One region of the Kroppenstedtia sanguinis genome, then DNA from elsewhere that is predicted to be linked to it. Evidence: riboswitches for the same ligand, from Rfam matches in the RefSeq annotation. Region 1 holds a riboswitch; each other region holds the start of a gene.
The links. A riboswitch is a leader RNA that binds a small molecule or an ion and turns the genes downstream of it on or off. The one in region 1 is predicted to bind thiamine pyrophosphate.
Positions count from the first base shown of each region.

Region 2: it holds a riboswitch for thiamine pyrophosphate, as region 1 does, so the genes downstream of both, JOD24_RS15500 (MTH1187 family thiamine-binding protein) here and tenA (thiaminase II) in region 1, are expected to answer to the same signal.
Region 3: it holds a riboswitch for thiamine pyrophosphate, as region 1 does, so the genes downstream of both, JOD24_RS14250 (thiamine phosphate synthase) here and tenA (thiaminase II) in region 1, are expected to answer to the same signal.

Region 1 is NZ_JBNPXF010000013.1:3,407-8,881, reverse strand. Features, by position in the region: gene JOD24_RS09295 (hydrolase) at 1-170, opposite strand, end outside; gene JOD24_RS09290 (hypothetical protein) at 330-545, opposite strand; gene JOD24_RS09285 (hypothetical protein) at 560-844, opposite strand; gene JOD24_RS09280 (hypothetical protein) at 913-1,311, opposite strand; tRNA gene JOD24_RS09275 (tRNA-Leu) at 1,699-1,783, shown strand; gene JOD24_RS09270 (DUF2935 domain-containing protein) at 1,963-2,391, shown strand; gene JOD24_RS09265 (MBL fold metallo-hydrolase) at 2,939-3,778, opposite strand; tRNA gene JOD24_RS09260 (tRNA-Pro) at 4,037-4,113, shown strand; TPP riboswitch at 4,249-4,359, shown strand; gene tenA (thiaminase II) at 4,434-5,120, shown strand; gene JOD24_RS09250 (DmpA family aminopeptidase) at 5,210-5,475, opposite strand, start outside.
Region 2 is NZ_JBNPXF010000037.1:8,546-14,020, reverse strand. Features, by position in the region: gene JOD24_RS15520 (MATE family efflux transporter) at 1-1,160, opposite strand, end outside; gene JOD24_RS15515 (ABC transporter ATP-binding protein) at 1,412-2,167, opposite strand; gene JOD24_RS15510 (ABC transporter substrate-binding protein) at 2,170-3,186, opposite strand; gene JOD24_RS15505 (ABC transporter permease) at 3,183-3,983, opposite strand; gene JOD24_RS15500 (MTH1187 family thiamine-binding protein) at 3,980-4,285, opposite strand; TPP riboswitch at 4,385-4,492, opposite strand; gene JOD24_RS15495 (RluA family pseudouridine synthase) at 4,678-5,475, shown strand, end outside.
Region 3 is NZ_JBNPXF010000028.1:14,182-19,656, forward strand. Features, by position in the region: gene JOD24_RS14240 (DedA family protein) at 59-673, shown strand; gene JOD24_RS14245 (2Fe-2S iron-sulfur cluster-binding protein) at 1,004-1,294, shown strand; TPP riboswitch at 1,542-1,647, shown strand; gene JOD24_RS14250 (thiamine phosphate synthase) at 1,730-2,329, shown strand; gene thiS (sulfur carrier protein ThiS) at 2,389-2,592, shown strand; gene JOD24_RS14260 (thiazole synthase) at 2,596-3,360, shown strand; gene ftsW (putative lipid II flippase FtsW) at 3,428-4,600, opposite strand; gene rodA (rod shape-determining protein RodA) at 4,722-5,475, shown strand, end outside.

The DNA of each region.
Region 1 (5,475 bases):
AAGGTTCCCATATCTCCGGTGGTCAGGTTGCCGAGGAGGGAATTCAGTTGACGGACTTCACTTTCCGTCGCTTCAATTTCAAAGGTATAGCTGGAATCTGTGGGTTGTTGTAGGATTTCTCCCATAATTTCTCCTGAGTTCAGCGCCACATAATACTTTTGTTTCTTCAACCCTATCGCTCCTCAAAATCAAAAGGTGGGACACCCTCTTTACCTTTAGGTTATCAGATCAGGTTTCAATTTATACACGGGAGAAAACAGGTTGATCGACATCGAAAAAATCCAGTGTACGAACCTGAGGTCGGTACACTGGATGGATAAAGAAAAGAGTTAGATTCCTTGGCTGACAGCGTTGTCGTCGCTGCCCACCAAGTTGCTGCTGTCGGAACCGATTTGGATGGGAACCTGGACGATGACGTTGACCAACCCGGCGGTGTTTCGAGTGTCCGCGCGGTTTACTGTATTGGCGGCAGCTCCAAACCTCTCTCTTTTCACACGAAGGTTTGATCTTCTTCTCTTTCTTTTTTTAATGCACCAGCAGTTCATTTAGGCCACTCCTTTTAATCTTTTTTGAAACCGAGGGGAGAACTTTGTTGAGATTGAGACGAGGAGGGAGGTGTTTCCGGAGCTGTGGGGGTCAGATCATCTAATAGCCCCGTGACCAGGTTCCCCACACTCGTCAATAATCCGTTGACATTGGTCAATAAATTTTCAATCAGGGTACTGGGATTGATTTGGGCTGTGCGCAGGTTTTGTTGAACCTGGGTGCCCATTTTACTGCGAATCTGGTTTTCCAACTGCGTAGCCAGTTGGTTAACCTTTGCCTGAATCGGCTTTTGATCCATGACATTACCTCCATATCAACGAGGTAGAAGCGAGGAATTCGACGGCTGGGATGTGAGGAGAACTCAGGTTACCTGTTTGGATTGGAAGGGGGTTGATTGTTGGAAGAAGGGGGGCTGACAGGTTGCTGGTTCATCTGCATTTGCTGTTGGGCTTTCCGGAGTAGCTGTCTCTTTTGTTGGTTCATTGTGCTCATGCTGAAACCGACGGCACTATTTAGAAAGCTGGCAAGGCTGTGAAACATATTTCCGATCGGTTCAGTCCCTTTTTGTTGCTGTGTTTGAGCCGTGGTTACTTTCTGGTCGGGATGATTGGATGATGAGCTGGAGAGAGGATCTTCATTTAAAAAATCATTAATTGCATCGTAGATCTGTTTCCGGATGTGGTCCTCCAGTTGGCGGGAAACCTGTTCCATCTGCTGTTCCATCTGCTTACTATTCAACTTGGATTGGGTCATCCGTTGGGACATTGCGGGGAATCAACTCCTTTCTCTCCTGATGCTATAATATATAAATCGATCTACGAATTTGTGATTTGCTCACCAAGAAATAGGTAATAGAACCAAGCCTTTTCTAGGGGTGTCTGATAAACACATAGCTAGGGGTCGGGCAGATCGGATAGGGTTTCACATTGCGGTACCTGACGAACCAAAATCACAATGGTCTTCACTAAGCTTTTTCAGGAGGGATTGAGTCGCGGAGAATGCAAGCAGAGGCGCCCTGAACTGAAGAAAAATACAGCGATTACAGGTATCTGAATCACGGAACCGAAAAGGGAGTAGAATATTGTATTTTATGTTGACATGGGGATTTCTGCGTTATATAATTGAAAATGTCCTTGAGAGAAAAGCATATGAGCCGAAGTGGCGGAACTGGCAGACGCGCACGACTCAAAATCGTGTTCCTTCGGGAGTGTGGGTTCGAGTCCCACCTTCGGTACCATAAAGGAAAGACGGGAGACTACAGGTATAAGTAGCTCCCGTCTTTTTACGTTAAAAAATAGTACGTGAGAGATGATTGATGATATCAAATGTTGCAGCTTCCCCCCATCCGAAGCATAACTCTCTCCTTTTTATTATACAGTTAGAAAGAGATTAGCTCTGAGAACAGGGGGAATAAAGATACAATTTTACTATGGTCAGCAGATGCCGTTGCGAATTTTGGATGAGGTGGAGTTCTGGAAATTGCAGGAGGAAGAGCACACGGTGGTCATTCGGGAGGCTCTGGATCATTTGGAGGAAAAGTATGTAGATGCGCTGAAAAAATGGGAGCAAGCCCTGTCGGAGACGCATCAAAAAGCAGTCAGTTTCGTGGAATCCGTCAATCGTAGCACATATGTCCATAAACAACTGCACAATCAGGTGATCCAGCTTGTTACATTCAGTTTGGATGAAAGCATGAAATTTATTGAACTGTGTCGCCAGATTAAAACTCACAGCTCGGCAGCTAAGAATTCTTTGATCGCCAAAACGATATTGGATCATATCGTTAGGGAATCGGAATACTTTATCGGCATTGCCCGAACCGTTTTATACAGTAGCAATCAGTAGCTGATCCGCCAGACAGGCCCTAAAGTCATGAAACCCAAACTAAACAAGTTGACACCTGAATATCAGACGCTAACTTTCGGCTTAGACTGAGATTTTGCGGGCACCCCGGCTTTCCCTATACATCTTCACCCATGTGATTTACCCAGGGCTGTTGATTCACCAGGAAATGGGAGACGGAAGGGAGTCGTGCTATCTAAGCGACCTTTGTACTACAGGCACTACCATCCAAAGGGGCTGAAGCCCTGGAATCAGAGGATGCACCACAGGCACTACCATCCAAAGGGGCCGAAGCCCTGGGGTTAGAGGATGGACCACAGGTAGGCTAAAGAGGAAACCATTGGACTCAGTGGAGAGAAGTCTTAGGAGAGGGTGCTTAGGGGGAACCTTCTTCGTAAGGATTTGCCCCTGCCCGATGGTCAGATTCGAAAGCGGCCCGTCGGATGGCAACGGTCGCGTGGGTGAGCACGATCTCCCCACCTATAATATGGCGAATCAACACGCCTGTGATTTACCCAGATACGGTGACCTGAATCCAATATAATCACAATCAGTGTTTCACATAGCGTCCATAATCGGGAACTGCTCTAGTGTCAAATTCCTTCACCAATTGATCCAGGCCTTCCGTCAGCTCTTTACCGGATAGAGGTTGCCCGTGGCCGGTCACCGCAACAGTAGGTTTTAAAGCCGCCAGTTTTTCGACGGATTCCCTCGCCAAGTCCCAATCGGTGGTGAAATACCTTGGCGGACCGTTGATTTCCTTCTCTTGTGTCGTCACTTTATAAAGCGAATCTTGTTTCACAGTGATAAATGCGTCCCCCGCAATGAGTGAACGGTCTTGATCCCTAAATAGGGAGATATGTCCGGGTGCATGTCCCGGTGTATGAATCCAGCGCCAACCTTGCATGTGGGGGATCTTGCTGTCACCGGGAAGCGCAGAGACATGAGATCCCAGATTGACCGATTCATTCGGGAACAGGGGGGACAATTTGGCGACAAGTCCGCCTTCAACTGAACCATCGGGCTCCGGGTAGCTCAACTTTCCAGTCAGAAAAGGAAGTTCTGCTTCATGGGCATAAACCGGCACTCCCCATTTTTCAACCAAGTCAACCACTGTCCCCACATGATCAAAATGGCCATGGGTGAGAATAATCGCTTGGGGTGGACTGTTTTTACCAAACCGTTTTTCTGCAATATCCACGATGCGATTGGTTGTATCGGGCATTCCCGTGTCAACTAAGACCCAGTGATCTCCTTGGTCGGGATTGCCCACTAATACCACATTTACAATCTGATCCGTATAACAGTAAAGATCAGGAAGCACTTCTTGTCCCGTCCCGCTCAAAATGGAAGTCATCGGCATATATTTGTTTGCCATTGGATCTTCCATCCCCTCTTTTCTGTTCACATCAGACACCTCCTTTGTTTGATTCAGGTGAACCGCTCTTCCTTTCTATTGCTATTATGGTGATTTATCTTCCGTTTATACGGAAGTTTTTCTGCCACGACCTGATGGTAGCAATCCTTCTTTATTTTTGGCCTTGAGAAAAAGATCTCCCTGATATATAATAGAGAAGCGGTTGTGATTCTCGGCTGGAGTGCTTGAATGACTTGCATTTGGGTTGTAGGTACACCGCACCTAAATCATCGGGGTGTGGCTCAGCTTGGTAGAGCACCTGCTTTGGGAGCAGGGGGTCGCAGGTTCAAATCCTGTCACCCCGACCATAAGGACTTAAAACGGGCCGGAGATCCGGCCCGTTTTTTCATGAGCATTATGGAGTACAAAGGAATTTCTCAAGGAACCTATCGTAGGTTTGACATTTTCTCCTGTGATGATAGGATGAGTGTGAAAACTGAATTCTTTTCCGCTAGGGGTGCCTGATTGTAAAGGCTGAGATTAAAGTATGAACTTTAAAACCCTTGGAACCTGATCTGGTTGATGCCAGCGGAGGGAAGTGGAGCTGAAATCCCATGAAATGATGGGGTAGATTGACCTTCCTCTCCCTCGATGTGGTCGGAAAAGAGTTGCAGAGGAGGGTTTTTTGATGAGATTTACGGAAAAATTGTATCAGTCGACTCGGAGAAGTTGGGCGCTGAGTCTCCATCACCCCTTTGTTTTGGGGATTGTAAGTGGGGAGCTTCCTCTAGAAACCTTTAGGTACTATGTTCTCCAGGACATCTATTATCTGAAACACTATGGCAAGGTCCACGCCATGGCAGCGGCTCAGGCGGATGATTTTCATGTGACCTCCATGCTCGCAGAAAAAGCGAAGCTGACTGCGGAGGCGGAGCTGACCGTCCATCAAGAACATGCTAAAATACTCGGTATCACTGCGGAAGAGATGACACAATTCAAGCCGGCACCTACGGCTTATGCTTACACATCTCATCTATACCGGGCGGCGCTCTCGGGAAGTCTGGGGGAAACCGTCGCGGCTATGCTTCCATGTTATTGGTTGTATGCCGACATTGGAAAAACTTATCAAGATGCAAAGCCTCAGCAAACCATCTATCAAAACTGGATTCAGACTTATGCAAGCGAATGGTTCCAGACGTCCACGCAGGAACAGATAGACCTTTTGGATCGTCTGGCGGAAGAAGCGAGTGACAAAGAGCGGGAAAAAATGATGGAACAGTTCGCCATTGCCAAAGAGTATGAATTGGCCTTTTGGGAGATGGCTTATACCCATGAAACCTGGCTTTCCACTAAATTTTCTCTTCGAAAAAGTTGAAGAATCAAGACCGACGGATTGAAAAAAGGAGGGGAATCGCTTTCTCCTCCTTTTCCTTTTTGATGAATACGGGTTTTCAGGGCTGTTGATTAACCGGAAAATGGGTGGAGAGAGCCTGATTCTAGGGGTCTCTTGTACTTTCGAAGCCATTTTAAAACCTCTTTCTGGGGCAGGGCGGCTACGGTCCGTCCCTCTCTGCTGGTGACGGTCTCCGCTAGGAAGAGGGAGTTGAGGATCGCCTCCTCGGTGGCCTCTGCAGCGGCCCGGAAGCAAAGGGAGATCAGGGGACCGTCTTCCGCAATGCGACGAGAGGTAAGGACTGGAGTCTCAGACCGGTGGGGTTGTCGGTTAGCAT
Region 2 (5,475 bases), on a different contig from region 1:
GTGTTTTTAATCAGCTCCTGCAACCGATGTTGCCGATTGGAGCCGATCAGCTGGGCACCAAAGATGCCGATGGCGATCCCTAAGCTCATCGACGGAATCTGCACATAGTTGATCACCTGATTGATCGCCCCGTAGGCGGCGGTAGCATGGGCCCCAAACCGGTTGACAAAAGAGACGATAGCGATCTCCGATGCAGAGATAAAAATCATCTGCGCACCGGTAGGTAGGCCAATCCCGATCATCAGTTTCAGGATCGACGGGTCCAGACGCAGTTTTTTGATGGTAGTCTGATCCAGTGCCAAGGTATGCTTCGTCCAGCGCAAGTAAATGATCAGCAGGATCAAAGAGATCAAGGATCCGATCACATTGGCCGCGGCGGCTCCCTCAATTCCCAGTTGGGGCAGTCCCATCCATCCGAACAGAAAAGCCGGGGTCAACAGGATCGTCAAGGCAGTGCTGATCAACAAAAAGTAAAAGGGAGTCTTGGAATCCCCGGTTCCCCGCAAGAACGTAGTGTAGATAATATATAGGAAGAGAATCGGCAGCCCGCTGAAAAGAACCCGCCCAAACTGGGCCGCCTCCCCCATGATTTCAGCCGGAATTCCGATCAGTTTCAACAAATCATACAGAAATAGATTACCGATGACAGCCGCGACGATTCCCGCCAACAACGCAAAGGTGAGGGAGGTGCCTACGGTGGCTTTCATCCGTTCCCAATTGCGGCTGGCATGGGCTTGCCCGATCAGTACGGAGCTGGCACTTCCCAGTCCGATCACCAAAGAGATCAGCAGGAATGTCAGGGGAAAGATGGCACTAGCAGCGGCCAATGCATGCTCCCCCAGCCCCCTGCCCAGCAAGACCGAACTGACCGTTCCCCCGAGGGATTGTAAAATATTGCTGAGCATCAATGGAATAAAGAAGATGATCAAGGATTGCCACAAGGGCTTGGAAAAGTCGATGGCATCCTTCTCTTCCGGCTCCGCAATCCCCGGTTCCGGTTCCCTCTGCAGAACCGCACCCAATTTGTTGGTAGTGGTTCGACCGCCGGGAACAGAAGGTTGCATGGAAGCTGTATAGGTTTTGTCCGTCTCGTGGGAAACCGTGTGCTCTTCCTGTCCAATTTCCTCCGATGTGGACTCGCGGTACTTCTGATCACTCATCGACAACCACCTCATCTTCTGTATATCCAAGTTAGGCGGACCCCATGACGACCAAAAAAAAAGCCCCCCCAACCCCAGGAGTGCGCGAAATCCGCCAACTCGCTTGTTAACAGATCTATTATAGCTCAAAACGGATCAATAAACACACACATTCACCTGATTTTTTTCGGCTGCCATGGCCGCTGATTTCGAACATCGTCCCCAGCGGAATAGTAAAAAACCACCCCACAAAAGTTGCGGGGCAGCCTCATTCACATCCCCTGATTCAATCTTTCCCACAGCCATTGTTTATGGCGGAGGAAGGTTTCCGTTGCCAGTTGCTCCCGTCGACGGGGACGGGGGAGTTCCACCTGCAGGATCTCCTGGATCCGGGCCGGACGGGGAGTAAGGACAACCACCCGGTCCGAGAGATAGATGGCTTCGTCGATGCTGTGAGTAATAAACAGAACCGTACGGGGAAACCGCTTCAGGATGCCGAGAAGCCAATCCTGCATCCGTTCCCGGGTAAGGGCGTCCAAAGCGCCCATTGGTTCATCCAGCAACCACAGATCCTGATCAGCCATCACCGTCCGCAACAGCGCTGCTCGTTGTCTCATTCCACCAGAGAGGCGGGCGGGAGATTCATGGGCGAAGCTTTCCAATCCAAAGATCGGGAGGAGCTCTTCCGCCCGGCGGCGGGCGTCTTTTTTATTACCGCCCGCCACCTCCACAGCCAGGGTGGCGTTTTCCAGCACGGTGCGCCAGGGAAACAGGCAATCTTTCTGGGGCATGTAGCTGACGTGCCCCGTCTGGCCCGTAATATCCTCCTCTCCGATCCACACCTGCCCCGCTGTGGGTCGTTCCAGTCCGCTGATCAGGTTGAACAGAGTGCTTTTACCGCAGCCGCTAGGACCGATGATGCTAACAAATTCCCCTGGTTCCACCGTCAGATCGATATCTTCCACCACTTGCCGCATTCCTTCTGGCGTAGGGTAGACATGGGATAAGCCCTCCAGTTTGAGTTTCATGATCACTTCTCCGGCAGAAATTCGTTGGTATAGGCTTTCGTGGGATCGATTTTTTTCTCGATCAGCCGATGTTTCCACATCCAGCCGTTAAAATCGACCCATACTTTTTCCTTCTGTTCGCCCCAGCGCTCCGCTTCCTCCTGGTACCTGGGACTCATCCATTTCTGAGAGGCTCGGGCCAGCTTTGGATCTGTCTCGGGGGCTGCCTTCACCAAAATATCCGCCGCTTTCTCTGGATGGGCAATGGCATATTGATACCCCCGGCTAACGGCCCGGACCAGCTTTTTGACCGTTTCAGGATCCTTTTGGATCATCTGTTCGTTGGTGATCAGGGTGGGGGTGTAGAAATCCAGCACCGGATCCAGCTTTCTCAGTTCCAGGAAGTCGAGGTCCACCCCTTGGGTCTCCGCCTGGATGCCGGTCCAACCGTAGTAGATCCAGGAAAAGTCCACATTCCGTTGAGTGGCAGCAAAGAAATCCGATTCCCCCATATTGACGATCTTCATTTGATCTTCCGCCTGTTTCGTCTTCACCCCATCTAGCCGCAATACCGTCTGCAGAAAGGCGTTTTCAATGGGGGTTCCCCAACCGCCATAGGTCTTACCGACAAAATCCCGCGGCCGCTGGATCCCTTTCTTCTTAGGAGCGGCGAAGCCCGAGGTGTTATGTTGCAGAATGGCGGCGATGGAGACAATCGGCACCCCCTGGGCCCGGCCTTGGAGCACATACTCCTGGGAGCTGATACCGAAATCCGCCTTCCCCGCTCCCACCAGCTGGTTAGCTGTGGTTTCTGCCGGAGCGGTGATCTCCACCTTCAGTCCTTCATCGGCGAAATATCCTTTTTCCTGCGCCACATACAGCCCGGTATGGTTGGTATTGGGCACCCAGTCCAGCATCAGGGTCACTTTTTTGTTGCCCGCTTGCCCCTCTTTTTCACCTGAAGCCCCGCAGGCGGTCAAAACCAGAGATAAGACCAACAGCCAGGCCGTCCACCGGAACCCCTGTCTGTATCTGTTCATTCTTCTTTCTCTCCTCTCCGACGTTCCTCATGGTTCCTATAGGCCCAAGGAGCGGCCCAACGAGCCAGGACCTGTACCAATCCGAACAGAATCAGACTCCAAAAGGTGATGGCTACGATGGCTACAAACACCTGATCGGCGGCAAAAGAGTTTTGCGAACGGATCAAAAAGACGCCCAACCCTTCACTCGATCCCAACCATTCGGCGATCACCGCCCCCAGGATGCCATAGGTGGCAGCGATCTTCATTCCGGAAAAAAAGGAGGGCAGGGCATGGGGAAAGCGGACCATCCGAAACACCCGCCACTCCCCGGCCCCCATGGATTTCAACAATCGCACCATGTCCCGATCGGCAGAGCGCAACCCATCCACGGTGCTGACCACCACCGGAAAAAAGGTGACCAAAGCGACGATCAGCACCTTGGGCAACAATCCATACCCAAACCAGAGAATCAAGAGGGGAGCGACGGCGATCACTGGAACCGTCTGCGAGGTGATCAGAAGCGGATACACCCCTCGCCGGAGCCAGGGAAAGAGTTCAATCCCCACTGCCAACAGGAGGGCCACCCCGATCCCCAACCCAAAGCCGAGGGCGGCTTCCGTCAGTGTGGAACCGGTATGGTGCAATAGCAAATCCCAACTTTCTACCAGAGAAGTAGCGATGCCGCTGGGAGCAGGGATCAGCCACGTCTCCACCTTCGTCAAGCGGACAGCGGCTTCCCAGACTGCCAACAGTAAAAAAAGGGTCAACAGAGGGGGAAGGGTCCTCCGCAGCCGATCCCTCCACCACGCCTTCATCGGGAATCGCCGGCATCATATTTGCCTGTCTTCTCTTCCATGGTGACACCGGTAGGTTTATAGTCCACCTTGATGATCGAAAGCACCCGGGAGCCCCCTGCCTTCACCACCGCTTCCTGAGCCTCCTTCACGATCGCCATCAGCTGATCATAGTCTCCTTCCATCGTGGTCTCCATCGGACCCACCCGGTATTTGACACCTGATGCTTGAATCACCTGGATTGCTTCGTCCACACGGGCATACACCTCTTCATCACTTGCCCCTCGGGGTAAAATCTGCAGACTGACATTGGCATTGGCCATCGGGTCCCCTCCTTTGGATAAACAAAAAAACCAACCCTGTCCGGATTGATTGCGAGTTTTCCATACGTATGCATACAGCGGCCCTCCCGGCCGCCTCTTCCGTATGTTTCGTATGTTCCCTACGCTGGTATCATCCAGATCAGGTTCAGCGGGTCGGTGCTGTGCTACACCCTCTCAGCCGGTCCTCCGGCTCCCCTTTGTCCTTTTCGCCAAACAATATACCACAGATCCCATCTGGTGACAAACTCCCCGTGCTCCATCTTGCCAAAAACGAAAAAAAAGGTAGGATAGAATGGAGAAACAGCAGGGTACGAACTAAACAAGTTTTCCCCAGGTCTCTTCTCGGATCCGGGATCGAATACATCAGAATTTCTTGAAAGTGGGGAATGTGAATGCAACATAACAAATGGATGACTTGCACCATCACCGAGGAGTGGCACAACCAAACGGTGGAGGAAGTGTTGAAGGGCCCGCTCCTCCTCTCCAACCGGATGATCAACCGCCTGACTCGTTCCCGAGGCATTCGCCTCAATCGCCAGATGCCCTATCTAAAACGAGTGGTCCAAGAAGGAGACCAGCTTCAGGTAGCCGTCCGGCCGAGAGAGCAAGCCGATCTGGAACCGGAACCGATTCCCTTGGAGGTCCCCTATGAGGATGAGGACTGGATGGTAGTGGACAAACCTGCGGGTATCAACGTGCACCCGGTACATTCCGGCGAGGCAGGAACATTGGCCCACGGCATTATCCACCGCTGGAAAGAGCAGGGATGGGAAGGGAAAGTCCGCCCCGTCCACCGTCTGGATCGCCACACCTCGGGACTGCTGGTGGTAGCCAAATCAGCTTACGCCCACCAACTGATGGATCGACAATTGCGGGAAAAGCGACTCAAACGGGTCTATTATGCCTTTTTGGAGGGATCCCTAACCCAGGCCCCGGCGGCAGAAGGAACGATCGACGCCGCGATCGACCGGGATCCAGACCATCCCCTCCGACGCCAGGTCTCCCCGGCAGGAGATCCCGCAGTAACCCATTACCGCGTCTTGGCCCGAAACCAGGAGGCCACCCTGGTACAAGTGGAACTGGAGACAGGACGCACTCACCAGATTCGCGTCCACTTCTCCCACCTGGGCTTTCCCTTGTTCGGGGACGGACTCTACGGGAGTACCAGCCCCCTCATCCGCCGCCAGGCT
Region 3 (5,475 bases), on a different contig from region 1:
TAAACACCTATGCCGATTCAGGGCCTGGGTTGATGTACCGAGAAAACGAGGTTGAACCATGGAACAGACTGTAATGGATCTACTGTCTCAATACGGATATCTCGGGATTTTCTTCTTCCTAGTGCTGGGGATTATCGGACTGCCCCTGCCCGATGAAATCATGATGACCTTTATCGGCTATCTTACATCGATCGGGCAACTCAACTTGGTCTTTGCTTTTCTGAGTGCTGTGGCAGGTTCTATGTGTGGGATCACAGTCAGCTACTATTTGGGGGGCAGACTGGGTTATCCTTTTTTGAAGCGATACGGGAGTAAATTTTTTATCACACCAAAACGGCTGAGAACGACACAAATCTTATTTCGGAAATATGGCAACTGGGTCCTGCTTTTTGGATATTTTATCCCTGGAGTGCGGCATGTGACTGCATATATGGCCGGGATCTCCCGGATGTCACCGTTTCAATTCGCCTCTTACGCCTATGTCGGTGCCTTTACCTGGTGTACGGCGTTTATCGGTCTTGGATATCTGGTAGGGGCCCAATGGGAAAGTGTGTTTCAGGCGATGCACCGTTACGGTTTGATTGCGCTCTGGATTCTGATTCCCGTGCTTGTCCTTGTGATTGCACGTTTTCTTTATGTGCAACATGATCGATACAACTCTCTCCGCAAATGAGATGATTCCTCCCTGTTTAGTAGAGCGGAAGAGTTTGGTTAACCGAGGGCAGTCCCCTGTAATCTTTTACTGAGAAGGTGGCAGAAATAAGAGGAAGGCCCCTCAACTGACGTGTATGGACTCGGGGCTGAAGATGGAACTCGTCCATGATAGATCGGCTGTGGCTGCCGGAATAGAGCAGGAGACAGAAGTGGATTCTGATGGGCAGGTGGAAGGGGACAGATCGGTCCCTCACCGGGGTATGCCAGGAGAGATGAAGGGGCAAACCATGCCCCAGGCTGATGCAATAGAGCAAGAACGAGAGGGTGGGAGGAGACGAAATTGCCACAGGTGGAAGTGAAAATCGGGGCAAAGGAATACCAATTTGAGTGTGAAGAAGGGGAAAACCTGCTTTTTGAAGCGATCTCACGCAATATCATGATTCCATTTAACTGCACCTCCGGCCGTTGCGGACGATGCCGGGTCCGCGTGCTGGAAGGGGCAGAGAATTTAAGTGAGCTAGGCGACCGGGAGGAACTGCGCCTGGGAGAGGAGCAGGTGGAAAAAGGGTTTCGCCTTTCCTGTCAGACTTATATCTATGGAGATGTTTCTCTGAAAGTCCCACAACCGCGATTATATTAAATGGATTTGACCAGGCGTGTGGATTAGCCATATTTAGTCAGGAAATCAGGTCGGGATAGTGGGACGGTGAAGAGTCTTTGCACTCTTTGCAAGAGATCGTAACCGTCCCCTCAAACATATTTTACGATAGGGGCACAATGGGAAGGATCGTTTCGTTCTCATCCTCCACTTTATGGTTCATCAACAGCCCTGGGATTTGACCCTTTGCGGGTCCATTGTTAAAATAAAGAAAACTCCATCTTTTAAATGATTCCACTAGGGGTGCACGAAGACGTGCTGAGAGAGGCCTGATGCTTCAACCCTTTGAACTTGACCTGGTTTGCACCAGCGTAAGAAAGTGGGATCCGGCATGGACGATCATGTAATGTGACCGTACAACCGGGATCCCAACAGGGGTCCCGGTTTTTGCATGAATGGAGTGGGGGAGGAAGGAGGATGAATGAACTTCATTTCGTGACGGATCCCCGGAAATCAGTGAATGAGTGGGTCTTAGTTTGCCGAAAAGCAAGAGAATGGTTGGATTGGATCCACCTACGCAAACCGGGGGCATCCACTGCAGAGCTTCAGAGCTTGGGACATACTCTGATCCGGGAAGGGGGAGTGGATCCGAAACGATTGACAGTCAATGGGAGTGCTGAAGTAGCGGAAAATCTGGGATGTGGTGGGGTTCATCTCCCGGAAAGTCATCCGATAGCTGGGATATTCATCAAGAAAGGATCCCATCGGCGGATAGGATGTTCTGTTCACTCCCTGGAGGCTGCGAAAGAGAAGGAACGGCTGGGAGCCGAATACCTGTTTTTCGGACATGTGTTTGCAAGTGATTCCAAACCTGGGCAAAGGCCGAGAGGAACCCGGCAACTGTGCCAAGTGACAGCGGCAGTGAACGTCCCCGTGATTGCCATCGGAGGAATCACTCTCGAAAGGCTTCCTTCATTGTCTGCAACAGGCTGCGCCGGGGTGGCTGTCATTTCCGCAATCGCTGATGCTCCAGATCCGGCAGCCGCTGCCCGCCAGTTGAAGCAGGCCCTTACATAGGTGAGGGAGGATGTTTGTTCCATGTTGAAGGGAAGCCGTGTCCGTGAAGGAGGGGGATCATGCATATTCAATTGAACGGGAAGCAGCAGGATGTACCGGAGTCCATCTGCGATGTGGAAAGCTTGATCACTCATCTAGGACTCTCCGACCGCATGATCGTGGTGGAGAAAAACCGCGAGATTCTCGACCGAGATCAATATAGCGAGATCCTGCTAGAGGAAGGGGATCGACTGGAAATCGTTCAATTTGTGGGAGGAGGTTAAATCTTGCTCAAGATTGGAACCTACACTTTTCAATCCCGACTGCTGTTGGGAACTGGCAAGTTTTCATCCCTTCGTGTGCAATCCGCGGCGGTGGAGGCATCGGAAACGGAGGTTTTGACCTTTGCCTTGCGCCGTGTCAATCTAGACCGCCCTGATGAGCCCAATTTCCTGCAAGAACTGGATCTGAACCGATACCACCTGCTTCCCAACACCGCCGGTGCCAAAACAGCGGAAGAAGCGGTTCGTTTGGCCCGCTTGGCCCGAGCCTCTCAGCTGTGTGATATGGTGAAAGTGGAAGTGATCGGGGATGATGAGAGGTTGCTCCCGGATCCGGTGGAAACTTTGAAAGCGACTCAACAACTGGTGGAGGAAGATTTTATCGTGCTCCCTTACACCAGCGATGACCCTGTGTTGGCCAAACGACTGGAAGAGGCAGGCGCCCATGGCATCATGCCGGGAGCTTCCCCCATCGGTTCAGGGCAGGGGATCTTGAATCCGATGTATCTGAAGTTTATTATTCAGCAGACGCGCTTGCCCGTGATCGTGGATGCAGGGATCGGATCTCCTGCAGATGCCGCCTGGGCGATGGAGTTGGGGGCGGATGGTGTGCTCCTCAACACCGCAGTCTCTGGAGCGGATGACCCGGTTCAGATGGCCCACGCGATGAAACTGGCGGTACAAGCCGGCCGTCTCGGTTTTGAAGCCGGCCGCATCCCCTGCAAGGAGACTGCTGCCGCCAGCAGCCCTGTCGTAGGAGTGCCCAAGTGATAGGAAAAGCCCCCCTGTGGGGGCTTTTTTCTGTCTGGTGTAAAAAATCACCCGACCATCCGGAGTCTCACGTCCGGAATGGATCGGGTGAACTGACGGGGTGGAGATGGCGGGCCCTTTTGGGCTCCGACTTTTTTTGTGAGGTTTGGGAGACCGAGTGACGAGAGATATTGAGCAGGATACCCGCGGCCAACATACACATGAGCAGAGAAGAGCCCCCGTAACTGATAAAAGGAAGCGGGACCCCTGTAACTGGCAACATAGCGGTTACCACTCCCAAGTTAAAGAGGGTCTGCAGAGAAAACATGGTGACGATTCCGATCCCCAGCAACATCCCAAATAAATCTGGGGCTTGAAGTGCGATACGAATCCCCCGGATCACAAAGGCGATGTAAAGAAGGATCAGAAGGGTTCCGCCAATAAATCCTAGTTCTTCGGCAATGATGGCGAAGATGAAATCTGTTTGCGACATCGGTAGATAGGCCAGTTTTTGAATACTGTTGCCCAGTCCTTTTCCCAGAAGACCTCCCGGACCGATGGCAAAGAGGGACTGAATCGTTTGGAATCCATCTCCCGACGGGTCTTTCCAGGGATCTCGGAAAATGAGCAGGCGCATCACCCGATAATCTTCAGAGGTCATGAGCCACACGAAAAAGGGAATTCCCGTTGCTCCCAGAAGGAGCAGATGTTTGAGACGGGCTCCGGCACAGAAGATGATGGTTAGGCAGGATCCGAGTAGAATCACTGTGCTGCTGAAATGGGGTTCCAACACGATCAGCCCGCAGAAAAGTCCCAGTACAATCAAGGGCGGAAGCAACCCTTGTTTGAAGAGATGAAGACTCCCCTGTTTTTTCACCATAATCGATGCAGTGTAGATGATCGCGCCCAGTTTGGCCAATTCTGAGGGTTGAAAACCGATTGAACCCAACTGGATCCAACGGGTAGCCCCATTAAAATTCACTCCCAATCCGGGAATGAAGACCAGCACTAGCAAAATCAGACTTCCCAACAGGATAGAGCCCACATGCTTTCGATAGAAGGTGTAGGGAACATTGGAAATAACGAAAAAGAGGAGAATCGATCCCAATGCCCACATCAGTTGGCGTTTAAAATAGTGGTAACTATCTCCGTGCTGGACCCATCCGTCATAGTAACTGGCACTGAAGACCATCACCAGTCCAAAACCGGTCAGCAGAAAAATGATGAACATCATCCAGAAATCAGGTTTGCCGCGTGACATAACGATCTCCTTCGTTCAAGATATGTAGGGGCGGCCCTGTAAATAGGGGGTAGCAGTACTCAATGCATCTGAAGTTCGGTATACTGTTGGTGAAACCTTTATCAATGGCGGGTGTTGGCAAATGAAGCCGAGTCGAATGATCCGACAGTTGGATTACCCATTGATTTTCTTGATTCTAGTCTTGGCCGCCATTAGCATTGTTGCCATTTCCGGTGCCACTCACTCTTTCAACCCCTCCTACGTGCAACAACAGCTCCTCTGGTACCTTTTAGGTATTCTACTCATGGGAGCGACACTCCTGTTTGATTACCGGGTTCTCATGCAAGGACGTTTCCTGTATGTACTGTACGGTTTGGGCGTTCTACTACTAATTCTGGTGATGATTCCAGGTGTGGGAGTGACGGTCAAAGGAGCGCAAAAATGGATCCGGCTCGGTGGCTTTCAGTTTCAGCCGTCGGAATTGATGAAATTGATCTTGATTCTGGTTCTGGCCAAAGTGATTGCAGAGATCAGACATCTTCCCCTCCGGGATTGGCGGAAGATCGGGCAGATCATCGGCCTGTTTATTCCGCCTTTTCTTCTGACACTGAAAGAACCCGATCTTGGGATGGCATTGGTTTTTGTCGGAATCTTGGTCAGTATTTTGTTGGCAGGGGGATTGGATTGGCGCATTATGTTGATGGGTTTGACGGCAGTGGTCATTCTGGTCGCAGGTGTGGTTCTCCTGTATATGACAGAAAGCCCCCTGCTCGCCAAAGTTTTAGAACCTCATCAGATTCAACGGATCGAGACCTTTGCCAATCCTTCATCAGATCCCACCGGGGCTGGATACCAGCTGACCCAGTCGATGATCGCTGTCGGTTCGGGTCAATTAG